One region of the Psychrobacillus sp. NPDC093180 genome, then DNA from elsewhere that is predicted to be linked to it. Evidence: riboswitches for the same ligand, from Rfam matches in the RefSeq annotation. Region 1 holds a riboswitch; each other region holds the start of a gene.

Region 1 (4,905 bases):
CTGCAATTTCTCCGTCGATAATCGATTGGATCACTTGTTTAATGCCGTTATTTGCAACAGAGGATTTACGAATAATTTGTCCCGCAAACGCTAAACACTTTTCTTCGATTTCATCCATTTCATACACATAATCGATTAAGCCAATTTCTTTTCCTTCTTCAGCACCAATCAATTTAGCCGTGTATAATAATTCCTTTGCTTTTGAGGGGCCAACTAAGTTCACCAAACGTTTGGTGCTCGTTAAATTATAGATAATTCCGATATTAGCCGCCGTAATGCCGAGTTTACTGCCAGATGTAGCAAATCTAAAATCACAGGAGTTAGCAAGCTCTAAGCCGCCGCCAATTGCCAATGTTTTAATAAGGGCAATCGTAGGCTTTGGAAAACGATACAGTTTTTCAATGGATTCGAGCGTTGCATCATTATATTCTTTTGCTTTTTTAGCAGAAAATCGATTTTCCAGAAACTCCGAAATGTCTGCGCCTGCTGAGAAAGCTGTTTCGTCAACACCTTTTAGGATCAGTACTTTAACTTGTGAATCGACTTCCAATTCCTCTAGTATTGTTCCTAACTGTTTAAACATAGCAAGGGAAAATGAATTTTTCTTCTCTGCCCGATTAAAAATAAGAGTAGCTATTGCTCCATTCTTTTCTACAAATAAAGTGTTCGACATGTAAGAACCTCCAACTAATCTTTTTTCAGTTTTACAGCAAGTCTATTTCCAATAGATTGAATGCTTTGAACAAGGATGATTAATATGAAGACAGTTGCATACATAACATCGACTTCATAACGCAAATGTCCGAAACGATAAGCTAAATCCCCAAGACCTCCAGCACCGACCATCCCAGCCATTGCCGTTGCTCCTATTAAACTTACAGTAGAAATAGTTAAACCTAAAATAATTGAAGGGCGTGCTTCGCGTAATAATACATGCCATATAATTGATCTAGTTTTAATCCCCATTGCTGTATAAGCTTCAATCACACCATTTTCCACTTCGAGTAACGCTGACTCCATCAAACGTGCTATATAAGGCGCTGTATAAATAACGAGAGGGACGATTACGCCTTTTACCCCAATAGTCGTACCAACGATAAATTTTGTAAATGGTAGAATAAAAAATAGTAAAATGATAAATGGAATAGAACGAAGTATATTGATCAATAAGTTGCTTGTTTGGTATAAAAACTTATTTGCCAATGCTTGACCTGGTCTAGTTAATACGATTAAAATTCCTAGCGGTATTCCGATAAGTACGGAGAAAAACAAAGAAATTCCCACCATTTGAAATGTTTCCACAACCGATTTTCCGATGATCGGTAGCCATTGGTTGATAAATGTGTCTAGTCTACTCATGATTGTCCCTCCAAGTTCTCAACACCTACGCCACTTTCTTCTAAAAACTGTAATGCAGCGTTTACTTGGTCTTTTTCTCCTATTAAATGAATGACAATGTTTCCAACAATGCCGTTTTTCAATTCGATAATATTAGCGGTTAGAATATTTGGTTTAACATTAAATCTTTGACTTACTTCTGCAAGCAATGGCTGCCCAGTGCTTTCACCTACGAATGTTAACCGAGTAACCGCTCCCGTAACATGTAATTGTGAAATTAAAGCAGGGGATAGATTGCGCTGACTAATCGTACTTAAAAACTTTTTAGTTGTAGAATGTGTAGGCTTTGTAAATAATTGAATCGCAATATTTTGTTCTACAACATGCCCGTTTTCCATGACATATACATGATCACAAATTTTTTGGATAACATTCATCTCGTGGGTGATGAGCAAAATAGTTATTCCTAGATCTTTATTAATTTTTAAAAGTAGATCTAAAATAGAATCGGTTGTTTCTGGGTCAAGTGCGCTAGTTGCTTCATCACTTAATAGAATTTCTGGTTCTTGTGCAAGTGCTCTTGCAATAGCAACACGTTGCTTTTGACCACCAGACAACTGATTTGGATAATTTTTATGTTTATCTGTTAATCCAACAATCTCTAGATATTTTTCTGCTCTATTTTGAACTTCTGCTTTGTTATAACCAAGAAGTTTAAGAGGAATCGCAATATTATCATAAACAGTAGCTGTTTTTAGTAGGTTAAATCCTTGGAAGATCATTCCTATTTTATTGCGAGCTTCACGTAATTTGGGAAGGGGGAGGGAAGTGGTTTCTACTCCATTAATATAAACCTTGCCTTCTGTTGGTCTTTCAAGTAAATTTACACAGCGAATAAGTGTACTTTTACCAGCACCACTATATCCAATAACTCCATGAATTTCTCCTTTTTTTACATGGATGTTAACATTATTTACTGCCTTTACTTTGCCGTTTTTACTATTGAATTCTTTTGAAATATTTTCTAAAACGATCATTATATGTCTTCCTTTCTAAAGAAAACGTTACCGAAGTCGGTAACGTTCTCAAATTCTTTACTCATCCCAGCTAGGTAATACAGATCCTTGAAATTCTTCTTCGATGAATTGTTTTACTTCTTCTGATTGATAAGCTTTCACAAATTTTTGAATCGTAGGGTCATCTTTATTCTCCGCACGGACAACCACATAGTTCACATATGGAGAGTTAGATGACTCTAGTAAAATAGAATCTTCTTTTGGATTGATCCCAGCATCTAGTGCAAAATTTGTATTGATGGCAGCAGCGTCTACTTCACTTAACTGCTTTGGAATTTGAGCAGCTTCTAGCTCAATAAATTTTAAGTTTTTTGGATTTTCCTCTAGGTCATAAATAGAGGCAGTTTCTCTTTTGTCTTCTTTAATTTTGATAAGTCCATTTTCTTCTAAAATATATAACGCACGAGCGCCATTTGTTGGGTCATTTGGTAATCCGAAAGTTGCACCCTCTGGAAGTTCATCCATTGACTTGTATTTATCTGAATATACGCCCATTGGGTTTAAAATCGTTTTTCCAACCGGTACTAAGTCCGTGCCATGGTCTTCGTTAAACGTGTTTAAGAAAGGTTCGTGTTGGTAACTGTTAGCATCTAAGTCACCCTCAGATAAAGCTGTGTTTGGTAATATGTAGTCAGAAAAAACTTTAATATCCACTTCTAATCCATCTTTAGCAGCTACTTCTTTTGCTTTTTCTACGATCTGTTCATGCGGTCCAGCAGTTACACCAATAACTAATTTTTTTTCGTCTAACGCTTTATCTCCACTACTAGAATCATCGCCACACGCAGCAAGTGCTCCAGTTAATAGTACGCTTAAAAGTAATCCAAATTTCTTCATTGTTGCTTCCTCCTAATTATTATTAGGAATGTTGAATAAATATAAAAGCCTCTCTTTCAAAAGAAAGAGAGGCACATAAAAATACGTATTTGTCCTCTCTTATCTTCCAAAACAATACGTTTTGCAGGATTTAGCACCTTTCTACATAACTAGTATGTAGATGGTTGCCGAGCTTCATCGGGCCAGTCCCTCAGCTACTCTTGATAAGAGATGTAAGCTATTAAATTTTTCATCAGTTCCATGAGAATTAATTTACTACATCAATTTACTAAAGTCAACTTATTTTTTCTAATTGAAATATTCAGTCCAAATAGTTTAAAGTAATTATCAATAAATAAATATACAAGGATGATGAAAAAATGTCAGCAGTTAGAGTAAATTATGCAACTGGACAACTCGGCAAAACAATTGGTGCGAGATTAGTATACGGAACAGATCTGCTAGAAGGAATCGAACAATTATGTGCAGAAAATAAGATAGAATATGCAACGATTATCAGCTGTTTTGGTAGCTTTCAAAAAAGTGGGTTTGTGTATTTAGTTCCGAATGATGCCTCGATAATTGGCGTTGGATATAATGACCTTGTAGTAAAGGAAGGACCAATCGAGTTTTTACAAGGTACGGGAGTTATTTGTAAGAGAGAAGGAGAATACGAGACTCATTTTCACGGGACAATGTGTGATCAAAAAGGAAATATTTTTGGAGGTCATTTTATCAAGGGGAAAAATCCAGTTATAACAGTGGATCTCGTTCTTGCAGAAGTTACGGGGATGGAATTTCAACGTAAATTTGATTCAGAAACAGGGGCCAATCAATTTTATCCGGTAGAGAAAGATGCGACGGAACCGAAAAGAATAGAGAAGTAAGGAATGGGGCGATTCCAAGATGACTTTTTGGGGTCACCCTTTTTATTTTGAGTGAAGCGCAGCTAAAAACTAGTTTTATACTGACTTTAATCCAATAACTGGCAAAGGGCAACGAACCAATCACTGAAAGCAATCTGTTCTAGTCTATAAGCAACCAAATTAGCATGAGAGCAACCAAATTCCTTATGAAAGCAACTAATTCTCAGAACAGCAAGTTTACTTGAAGTGAGATGCCGATGACTGTTACTCCCATTCTAGAACGTTGCGCAAACGGTGAATATTGTTGCGCGTTTGAAAGGAAACGTTGCGCAAATGGCCCAAAATGTTGCGTATATGAACTCGAACATTGCGCATTTACAAAGTAACACCTTAGAACGAGCCAAACTCCTCACTAAAACAAACAAGAAGACTGTCCTAAAGGTAATACCTTCGAGACAGCCTCATTTTTTAAAACAACTCTAGTTTTGCAATTCGTTCCACAGCTTCTACTAATCTTTCTTCATCAACTAACAGACCCACACGTACGTAGCCTTCGCCAAATGTGCCAAATCCATTACCAGCGGCAACAGCTACATCTGCTTTAGCGAGTAATAAATCTGCGAACTCTTCGCTCGAATACCCTTTCGCAACAGGTAACCACGCAAAGAAAGATCCTTTTGGAGCTTTTACATCCCAACCAATTTTTGAACATGCCTCTACTAATGCATTTCTTCTATCTTCATACAATGAAACCAACTCATCTACACATTGTTGACTCTTATTTAGTGCAGCTGCAGCTGCAGATTGAA
Region 2 (4,905 bases), on a different contig from region 1:
ATAGCACAATAGCGTATGCTTATTTTTTATCAGTTCCTTCCTCTCTCCGGAACCTTTATTTTACGTAAGCGGTACAGCACTCAATCCTTACCATGAAGACGCATTGCTTACGATATCTATTACGTTTGGGATCGTTTATCTGATCGCTCTTCTTATTAGCTTTCATTTCCTCGGAAAATATAATATGTCTAAATGGAAATCTAAAGTTTTAACATATATATCCTTACTAATCATCGTATGTCTTACTTATCCACTCATTATTAACATAATATTTATACGTTTTCAGCTTACCTTCTATGGAGCTATCTCATTAATTTTATTAATCTTACTCATCTGGTTTCTTCAGAGCCCACTTTTTAAAAGAAGATACACATCCGACAACTTTGTTTAAAGTCCGTAAGCAGAATCGCTTTACTTCCCCTTGCTAATATCTTTTCTACGGATCTTTGTCATTTGTATGTTATAAGTAAGGAACCACATAATAGGGAAACTGTACGGTAGTGAGTGGAAGAATGTGACCGCCTGGATTTAGCACGGCTACGCTTCGCTTCGTCGCGAGCGACTGCAGGGTCCGTCTACCTCGCTTCCCCGCAGGAGTCTCGCGCCCGCACTAATTCCCTCCAATTATGTAGTGGCAGAATAAGTATCTCCAAAAAATGGCTAAGGGCGATCAAAAACGGTCGAAAGCAACCAAACGAATGTTAAGGGCAACTAGTTGCAGTCTTACAACAGCCAAATGACCCCTGAAAGCGACCAATTTCCCTAAAACAAGTTAACTTGGATTGAGAAGGCAATAATAATAGAGCACTAACTGGGATTATTTTCCATAAATCTTCCACTTGCTTGGCTTTGTCGCGTTCATAGCTTATTATGTCGCGTCACGCCATTTACTGGAATTTATCAGTTGCAAATATCTTCTAACTTTCCGTGTTGAATCAACTCACTACCGCGAAGTTTCCCTATACCACGATCGATTTAAAACATGCCAATCCTTATGCGACTTGATTCAAATTATCCACATATCTAAATCCTTTATGGTTTCCTAACCAATAAAAAAGCGATACTTCCCTAAATAACAAGGAAAGTATCGCTTTTATCAATTATAGACCAGCTTTTTCTTTTAAAGCATCTGCTTTATCTGTTTTTTCCCATGGTGCATCGATGTCTGTACGACCGAAGTGACCATAAGCAGCAGTTTGTTTGTAGATTGGACGACGAAGGTCTAGCATTTTAATAATTCCTGCAGGACGAAGGTCGAATAATTCACGAATATATGCTACTAATTGTGCCTCTTCTACTTTTCCTGTTCCAAATGTATCGACAGCAATAGATACAGGCTGTGCTACACCAATCGCATAAGCTAATTGAACTTCACAACGATCTGCAAGTCCTGCAGCGACAACATTTTTTGCAACATAGCGAGCAGCATATGCAGCAGAACGGTCTACTTTCGTCGGATCTTTACCAGAGAAAGCACCACCGCCGTGACGAGCATATCCACCGTACGTATCAACAATAATTTTACGACCTGTTAAACCAGCATCCCCTTGAGGACCACCGATTACAAAACGACCAGTTGGGTTGATAAAGTATTTTGTATTTTCATCGATTAAATGAGCAGGAACAATTGGATTGATCACTACTTCTTTTAAATCTTTTTGAATTTGTTCTAACGTTACTTCTGGATGATGTTGAGTAGAAATAACAATCGTGTCGATACGAACTGGATTATTATTTTCATCATATTCCACTGTCACTTGCGTTTTACCATCTGGGCGTAAATAGTCTAATGTGTCATCTTTACGCACTTCTGCTAAACGACGTGACAACTTGTGCGCTAAACTGATTGGAAGTGGCATAAGTTCCGGTGTTTCGTTACATGCATAACCAAACATAAGACCTTGGTCCCCTGCTCCAATTGCTTCGATATCTGAATCAGTCATTGATCCTTCACGAGCTTCTAACGCTTGGTCAACACCCATTGCAATATCAACTGACTGCTCGTCAATTGCAGTCAACACTGCAGAAGTTTCTGAGTCAAATCCGTATTTTGCACGAGTATAACCTATTTCTTTAATAGTAGAACGTACTACTTTTGGGATATCTACATAAGTAGACGTTGTAATTTCTCCTGCAACTAAAACAAGTCCAGTTGTTACACTTGTTTCACAAGCAACACGTGCATTTGGATCTTCTGTTAAAATTGCATCTAAAATAGCATCCGAAATTTGGTCACAAATTTTATCTGGATGCCCTTCTGTAACTGATTCCGATGTAAATAATCGGCGTTGTGTCATAGAATATTCCTCCTATATCCTGCGAGATTTCTCTCAAGAATTGATACGGTACTCATTCCCATGTCAAGCCATTTCAAATGGATTAAACTTGAAGCCGTTTCGGACTTGGCACACAAGGATAAAGGGCGATGTAATATAAAAAAGCCTTTCACTCACGTAATTTACATGAGGAAAGGCATTCATTTCATAAGCACCTTTCACTCTTATCAATCAAGGAATCACACCTTGTCTCAGGTTGGGCACCTTTGTAATACTAGAAAAAATTACAGGTTGCCGGGTTTCATAGGGCCTGACCCCTCCACCAGCTCGGGATAAGAGTATCCGTTCAATTTATCATCATACGGAAACACCAGACAAAAGTCAACAAAAAATACCGTAATTATTTAAAATGAAAATAAACATCCAATTAGTGTAGACTATTAAGTTAAATGTGTTATACTAATTCACATATCAAGTAAATACTCCTCCAAACAAGGAGGAAAAACGAAAAAAGGATGGTAAATACAATATGAATTCAATCGATACGGTGAGTGAACTGAACGAATTGCTAGCTGGAAATAATATTAGCGTACAATTATCAGTGCCGCAACTTGTGGAAAAAGCAACTTGTAGAGGAGAAGCTGTTTTAACCTCAACAGGTGCTGTAAAAGCAGAAACAGGTAAATACACAGGCCGTTCCCCAGAAGATAAGTATATCGTAGAAGAGCCTATCTCTAAAGACAAAATCGATTGGGGTTCCGTAAACCAACCTATCTCTCCAGAAATTTTTGAAGCACTATATAAAAAAGTAACGAACTACTTAAAAGAACAAGAAGAATTATTCGTATTTAAAGGATTTGCAGGAGCAGATAAAGAATCTCGTCTTGGCATCCAAGTGATCAATGAATTTGCATGGCATAATTTATTTGCCCACCAATTATTTATCCGTCCTACCGAAGAAGAGCTTGTAAATCATCAAGCAGATTTCACAATTGTAAGCGCACCTAACTTCAAAGCAGATCCAGCGATTGATGGAACAAAATCAGAAACATTCATCATCGTTTCTATGGAAAAACGTATTGTATTAATCGGTGGAACTGAATATGCAGGTGAAATGAAAAAATCTATCTTCTCTATTATGAACTATTTGTTGCCAGAACAAAACATTTTTCCTATGCATTGTTCAGCAAATGTTGGAGAAGCTGGGGATGTTGCATTATTCTTCGGTTTATCTGGAACAGGGAAAACAACACTTTCTGCAGATGCAGGGCGTAAATTAATCGGTGATGATGAGCACGGTTGGTCAGATAATGGCGTGTTTAATATCGAAGGTGGCTGCTATGCAAAATGTATCGACCTTACTCGTGAAAACGAACCGCAAATCTTTGACGCTATTACATTCGGAACAGTTTTAGAGAACGTAGTAGTAGATCCAGAAACTCGCGTGGCGAACTATGCAGATGATTCATTAACAGAAAATACGCGCGCAGCATATCAAATTCAAAATATCGATAACATTGTAGACCCATCTGTAGCTGGTCATCCAAATACAATCGTTTTCTTAACTGCTGATGCATTTGGCGTACTACCTCCAATCAGTAAGTTAACTAAAGAACAAGCAATGTATCACTTTTTAAGTGGTTTTACTTCTAAATTAGCAGGAACTGAACGTGGAATTACATCTCCACAACCAGCATTCTCTACTTGCTTTGGTTCTCCTTTCTTGCCATTACACGCTACTGTATATGCAGAAATGCTTGGAAAGAAAATTGATGAGCATGGTGCACAAGTGTTCCTTGTGAATACAGGATGGACTGGTGGAGAATATGGTGTTGGTAGCCGTATGAAACTAGCTTATACACGTACAATGGTACGTGCAGCAATCAACGGCAAGTTACGAAATGTAGAAACTACGACAGATGAAGTGTTTGGTCTAGAAATTCCTACTGAAATCGAAGGAGTACCAGCAGAAGTGTTAATTCCACGTAATGCATGGGAAGACAAAGAAGCATATGACGTGAAAGCAGCAGAACTAGCACAAGCTTTCCGCAAAAACTTCCAAAAATTCGGTACAGTATCAGAAGATATTGCCCTTAAAGGCGGACCTTTAGCATAATAATCAAAAAGAGGATGTCCCATTTATATGGTGACATCCTCTTTTATTAATCTGCATTTTCATCATAAAAATGGGTTGTAGCCGATGAATTGAATAAGGAAATGAACTTCTCCGCATTTTCCTCATCTACTTTATATAAAATAACTTCTGATCCGTAATGACCTATTTCTAATCTTTCGTCACCGTCTTTATTGAAGAACATCATGAACCATTTTAACCCGCCTTTTGGATCGATGGAGTTATTTCTAAAATAGGTATGATTTTCATCATTTAAATTAACTGTGATGATTTTGATGAGCCCTTCATTTAAAATAGAAATCGCTTTCGGTCTCAATTCTTCAATTATTTCCTCTTCTTCTTTCCAGCAGTGAATCACTACATCCTGAAAAGTATTCGTATAGTTATCCCAAAGATCCTCCCAAAAACTCGTATCCATTGCAAATGATGACTTACCTTCAATACTCATTGATTCGGTGTTTACAATGACATTTCCCAATTTCTAACTCCTCTCTG
Region 3 (4,905 bases), on a different contig from region 1:
AAAGTGACATCGACTCCAGATTGTTGAAGCTCCCATACAGTAAGTCGTGCTCCTTGAAAAACAGGTCTCGTTTCACAAGCATATACTTGAAACTGCTTTCCTTTTTCAGCACCTAGATGGAAAGGTGCTAGTGCAGTTCCATATTTTGCAGTTGCAATCGTGCCTGCATTACAAATAGTCATGACTTTTGTAAAATCTTCAAGTAAAGATAATGCATATTCACCAATAGCACGGCAGGATTCCTCATCTTCTTTGTATATGCTATCTGCTTCCTCTAATAATTGTCTCTTCGCTTCTTGTACAGTTTCCGCCTGCTCCACTGAACCACGTAGGCGCTCCAAAGCCCACACTAAATTGACAGCTGTTGGTCTAGATCCAGCTAAATATAGTGCATCTTTACTTAGTAATTGATAGAATTCCTCCAATGAATTGGTTTCGTAAAACTGTGCTGCTGCTGCTAATCCATAGGTAGCGGTAATACCAATTGCTGGAGCTCCTCGAACTTTTAAAGTTAAGATGGCATCATATACATCTTCCAGTGTTTCTAGAGTTTCATACACTACTTCAAGCGGTAACTTTTGTTGATTCAATATTTCAAGTTTATTATTGTTCCATTTGATCGATAACGGAATAGTCATTTTTGCAACTCCTCAAGTAAAACAATTACCGCTTGGATAGAACTTATACTTTCGCGTTTCAATAAGAGAAGTTCTCCGATGCGTAATGCTTGTTTCTTAGACAGAATTCTTTTTTCATCCTCTACAATTCCGTCCAAGTCTTTTACATGGGCTAAGCCAATCGTTCTCCTAATTAACTCACAACCAGCAAAACCAAGAGTATCTCGGAAAATCTTATTCAATACATAAGCTTTAAATCCTTTTGTATCTTTATATGATTCCACCGCCTTGTTTTCCCAAAGTTCCGAAAAATCAGCAGAAAATACTTCCCATGTTTGTTCAATATGGCGGAGGATTACATCTCGCTGCTCTCCTTCTCTTGTAATCGTTTGAACAATTAAATTGGCTAAAAATAAGCCCACGTCAAATCCAATTGGCCCATAAAAAGCGAATTCCGGATCAATTACTTTCGTTTCCGTTTCACTCGCAAAAATACTTCCTGTATGCAAATCTCCGTGCAGTAAAGCCTCTGCTTCTGTTAAAAAGCTTTTCTTTAATTTTGCCACTTCTAATTTTAGAAGTTCATTATTCCAAATGGCTTCCACCTCTGCTCGCAAGGAAGGTTCAAAATCATTTGTTTCATGGTCAAAAAATGGATCTGTAAAAATTAAATCCTCTGTAATTTTACATAGCTCTGGATTGGAAAACTCTGAAACTAGTTTCTTTTTTTCAAATGGATGCAATGCAAAATCAGACGTATGGAATAAGGTTTGCGCAAGATATTTCCCAATATCGGTCGCTAACTTTGGATAGGACTCAAGGCCGATCAATCCTTCCCTTGCAATAGTGAGACGGGATAAGTCCTCCATCACGGTAATCGCCAATTCTTCATCAATTGCGTATACTTCTGGTACTAGTCCTGCTGCAAATTCCCCGTGTTTTTTAAGAGCAGTTGCTTCAATTAGCGCACGCTTCAATGTTAGTGGCCAGCTTTCACCAACTACCTTTGCATAGGGTAATGCTTGTTTTAAAATGATACCCTTCCCGCTTCTCAAGTCCTTAATGTGAAAAACATAATTCAGATTACCATCGCCAATTTCACTACAAGTAAGTTGCGCATCATCCGAAAAAAGGTTCAAATTTTTTGCGTATATGATAGCCTGCTCTTCTGTTAAAGATTCATATTGTTTCTTCGTGGCAATTGTCATTTTTCTCTACCTTCCTTTTACAAAATAAAAAACCTCTTTCCAAAGAAAGAGGCGTAGAATAAGAGACTTCTCGCCTCTTATCTTTCAGAAAGTTTCCTTTCTGATGGAATTAGCACCGTGCCTTAAGAGATCTTCATCTCGGCGCAAAAAGCGCCCCGTCTCACAACGGTATTACGGTCGGTTGCTGGGCTTCATCGGGCCATTACCCTCTGCCTGCTCTTGATAAGAGTGCTATTATTTTTCACGTAATGTTATTTGATTAGAATCCTAGCATACTCAAAAAAGAATTGTCAATTACCTTTTTAAATTTTATAAAAAATCTAAATACTGTATTGACATAATACCCGTTGCATGAAATAATCATTATTAATTTGACAATATAACGTAATTTTAATTGAATAATTTTTCTTATTTAGAGCAGGTGGAGGGACGAGCCCTATGATACCCGGCAACCGATTCAGTAATTGAACACGGTGCTAATTCTTGCAGTCAGTTGACTGAGAAATAAGAAGTTGTTAACTACTTAACCTCTTCTTGTTTGAAGAGGTTTTTTATATTATTGGGCAATTTATATTAAAGGAGATTGAAATTATGAGTGGAGTAACTTCTGTTTATCAATTATACGGAAAGCCTGGATCATTCGAAAAAAAAGCAGAAGGCATCGCTTTAGGTCTAACAATTGGTTCATGGACCGATTTACCTTTACTGGAACAAGAACAATTAAAACAGCATAAAGGGAATGTTGTTTCGATTAAGGAATATGAAAATATACAACACCCAACCAAATTAGATCAAATAAAAGCAGAGATAAAGATAGAATATCCTAGTGTCAACTTTTCACCAGATTTACCTGCCATACTAACAACTGTTTTTGGCAAATTATCATTAGACGGTGAAGTGAAACTATTAGACTTAGAATTTTCTCCAGAGCTATTAGCAAATTTTCCAGGACCGAGGTTTGGTATTGAGCAAATAAGAAACGTATTAAATGTACATAATCGACCACTCATCATGAGCATTTTCAAAGGAGTCATTGGAAGGGACATCGATTATTTAGCAGAACAGCTTCGACATCAAGCACTTGGAGGGGTAGATTTAGTAAAAGACGATGAGATTCTTTTCGACAATCCATTAACCCCTTTTGAAAAACGAATTACAACTGCCAAGGAAGTATTGCGTCAAGTGTATGAAGAAACTGGACATCGTACACTTTATGCGGTGAATTTATCAGGACGAACGTCTGGTTTACGAGAAAAGGCTAAAATGGCGAAAGAACTCGGTGCAGATGCTTTACTACTAAATGTCCATGCATACGGACTGGATGTACTTCAAGAACTAGCTGAAGACGATGATATCCAACTACCATTAATGTCACATCCCGCATATAGCGGGGCATTCACTTCTTCTCCATTTTATGGTGTGGCAACATCCCTTTTACTTGGCAAATTAACACGGTATGCGGGAGCAGATTTTTCGTTATTTCCTTCTCCGTACGGAAGTGTTGCACTTGAGAAAAATGCAGCTCTTTCTCTAGGTGAAGAATTAACGAAAGCAAGTGCTGTAAAACGAACTTTCCCAGTTCCTTCTGCTGGCATACATCCAAGCTTAGTACCTCTATTAATGCAGGACTTTGGAGTTGATAGCATTATTAATGCTGGGGGCGGGGTACATGGACATCCTGCTGGTGCAATTGGCGGAGGGCGTGCCTTCAGACAAGCGGTGGAAGCGGTGCTTGCAGGAATTCCACTTACAGAAGCAGCAAAGCAGCATGTTGAACTCAAATCAGCAATCGAATTATGGGGGTAAACACAATGAAAAAATTAGTCATCTTTTGCGATTTTGATGGTACTATCACAACTCAAGATAATATCATCTCGATTATGAAAAAATTTGCTCCCCCTGAATATTTACCGATCAAAGAGAATATTTTGGCACAGAAACAATCGATCCGTGAAGGAGTAGCTCAAATGTTTGCACTACTACCTACTTCATTGAAAGATCAAATTGTTTCATATTTACTTGAACATGCACAAATACGCAAAGGCTTTGCTGAATTCGTTTCTTATACAAAACAACATAATATCCCACTTTATATTGTGAGTGGTGGAATTGACTTTTTTGTGAATCCGATGCTGGAGTCATTCGGGCCATTTTCCGATGTTTACTGTAACGAATCGGATTTTTCAGAGGATGTAATACAGATTAAATTCCCATATGGTTGCGATGATCAATGTACCAACCAGGGCTGTGGTTGTTGCAAGCCATCCATTATTCGCAAACTGCAAGACACTGATGCATTAAGCATTGTAATTGGAGATTCTATCACCGATTTAGAAGCTGCAAAATTAGCGGACATCGTCATTGCACGAGATTTCCTTATTAAAAAATGCGAAGAACTTCATATTCCATTTGAGCCGTTTGAAAGCTTTCATGACGTCATTAACATAATAGATGCAAAGTTAGGGGTAGAAATATGATCGCACTCCAAAGCAAATGGAAAGAGTTAGCAGACATTAAAGACGAACTAGCGGCAAGAGACTGGTTCATGGGCACTAGCGGAAACCTAGCGATAAAAGTGAGCGACCAGCCCCTACACTTTTTAGTAACAGCTAGTGGGAAAGATAAAAAGAAACGGACCATCGAAGACTTCTTACTCGTAAATGCGAGTGCTGATCCTGTGGAAGAAACTGATTTAAAACCATCTGCAGAAACATTACTGCATTGTGCTATATACAACAAAACCTCAGCTGGCTGTAGTCTTCATATTCATACAGTAGCAAATAATGTAATTTCAGAGATATACGGTGACGATGGCAAAATAGATTTTCAAGGTCAGGAGCTTATTAAAGCGTTTGGTTTATGGGAAGAGGATGCATTACTTTCTATCCCTATAATCCCAAACCATGTGCATATTCCAAGCCTAGCGGAAGAATTTAGTTCCCATATCCATGCAGATAAAGGAGCTGTATTAATCCGAAATCATGGCATTACCGTTTGGGGTAAAGACGGTTTTGAAGCAAAGAAACTATTAGAAGCTTGTGAGTTTTTATTTCAGTATCAAGTAGCATTACTTAAAATAA

The links. A riboswitch is a leader RNA that binds a small molecule or an ion and turns the genes downstream of it on or off. The one in region 1 is predicted to bind S-adenosylmethionine.
Region 2: it holds a riboswitch for S-adenosylmethionine, as region 1 does, so the genes downstream of both, metK (methionine adenosyltransferase) here and ACIP9W_RS07525 (MetQ/NlpA family ABC transporter substrate-binding protein) in region 1, are expected to answer to the same signal.
Region 3: it holds a riboswitch for S-adenosylmethionine, as region 1 does, so the genes downstream of both, mtnW (2,3-diketo-5-methylthiopentyl-1-phosphate enolase) here and ACIP9W_RS07525 (MetQ/NlpA family ABC transporter substrate-binding protein) in region 1, are expected to answer to the same signal.

What each region holds. Positions count from the first base shown of each region.
Region 1 covers NZ_JBIVOJ010000004.1:80,938-85,842, forward strand. Annotated here, with positions in the region: gene ACIP9W_RS07510 (enoyl-CoA hydratase/isomerase family protein) at 1-673, opposite strand, end outside; gene ACIP9W_RS07515 (methionine ABC transporter permease) at 688-1,359, opposite strand; gene ACIP9W_RS07520 (methionine ABC transporter ATP-binding protein) at 1,356-2,375, opposite strand; gene ACIP9W_RS07525 (MetQ/NlpA family ABC transporter substrate-binding protein) at 2,433-3,251, opposite strand; SAM riboswitch class I at 3,348-3,461, opposite strand; gene ACIP9W_RS07530 (PPC domain-containing DNA-binding protein) at 3,611-4,117, shown strand; gene ACIP9W_RS07535 (pyridoxal phosphate-dependent aminotransferase) at 4,565-4,905, opposite strand, start outside.
Region 2 covers NZ_JBIVOJ010000001.1:17,788-22,692, reverse strand. Annotated here, with positions in the region: gene metK (methionine adenosyltransferase) at 1,101-2,297, opposite strand; SAM riboswitch class I at 2,498-2,615, opposite strand; gene pckA (phosphoenolpyruvate carboxykinase (ATP)) at 2,806-4,392, shown strand; gene ACIP9W_RS00220 (hypothetical protein) at 4,439-4,888, opposite strand; gene ACIP9W_RS00215 (alpha/beta hydrolase family protein) at 4,870-4,905, opposite strand, start outside.
Region 3 covers NZ_JBIVOJ010000015.1:68,321-73,225, reverse strand. Annotated here, with positions in the region: gene mtnA (S-methyl-5-thioribose-1-phosphate isomerase) at 1-638, opposite strand, end outside; gene mtnK (S-methyl-5-thioribose kinase) at 635-1,825, opposite strand; SAM riboswitch class I at 1,900-2,054, opposite strand; SAM riboswitch class I at 2,231-2,336, shown strand; gene mtnW (2,3-diketo-5-methylthiopentyl-1-phosphate enolase) at 2,417-3,631, shown strand; gene ACIP9W_RS19270 (2-hydroxy-3-keto-5-methylthiopentenyl-1-phosphate phosphatase) at 3,637-4,302, shown strand; gene ACIP9W_RS19265 (methylthioribulose 1-phosphate dehydratase) at 4,299-4,905, shown strand, end outside.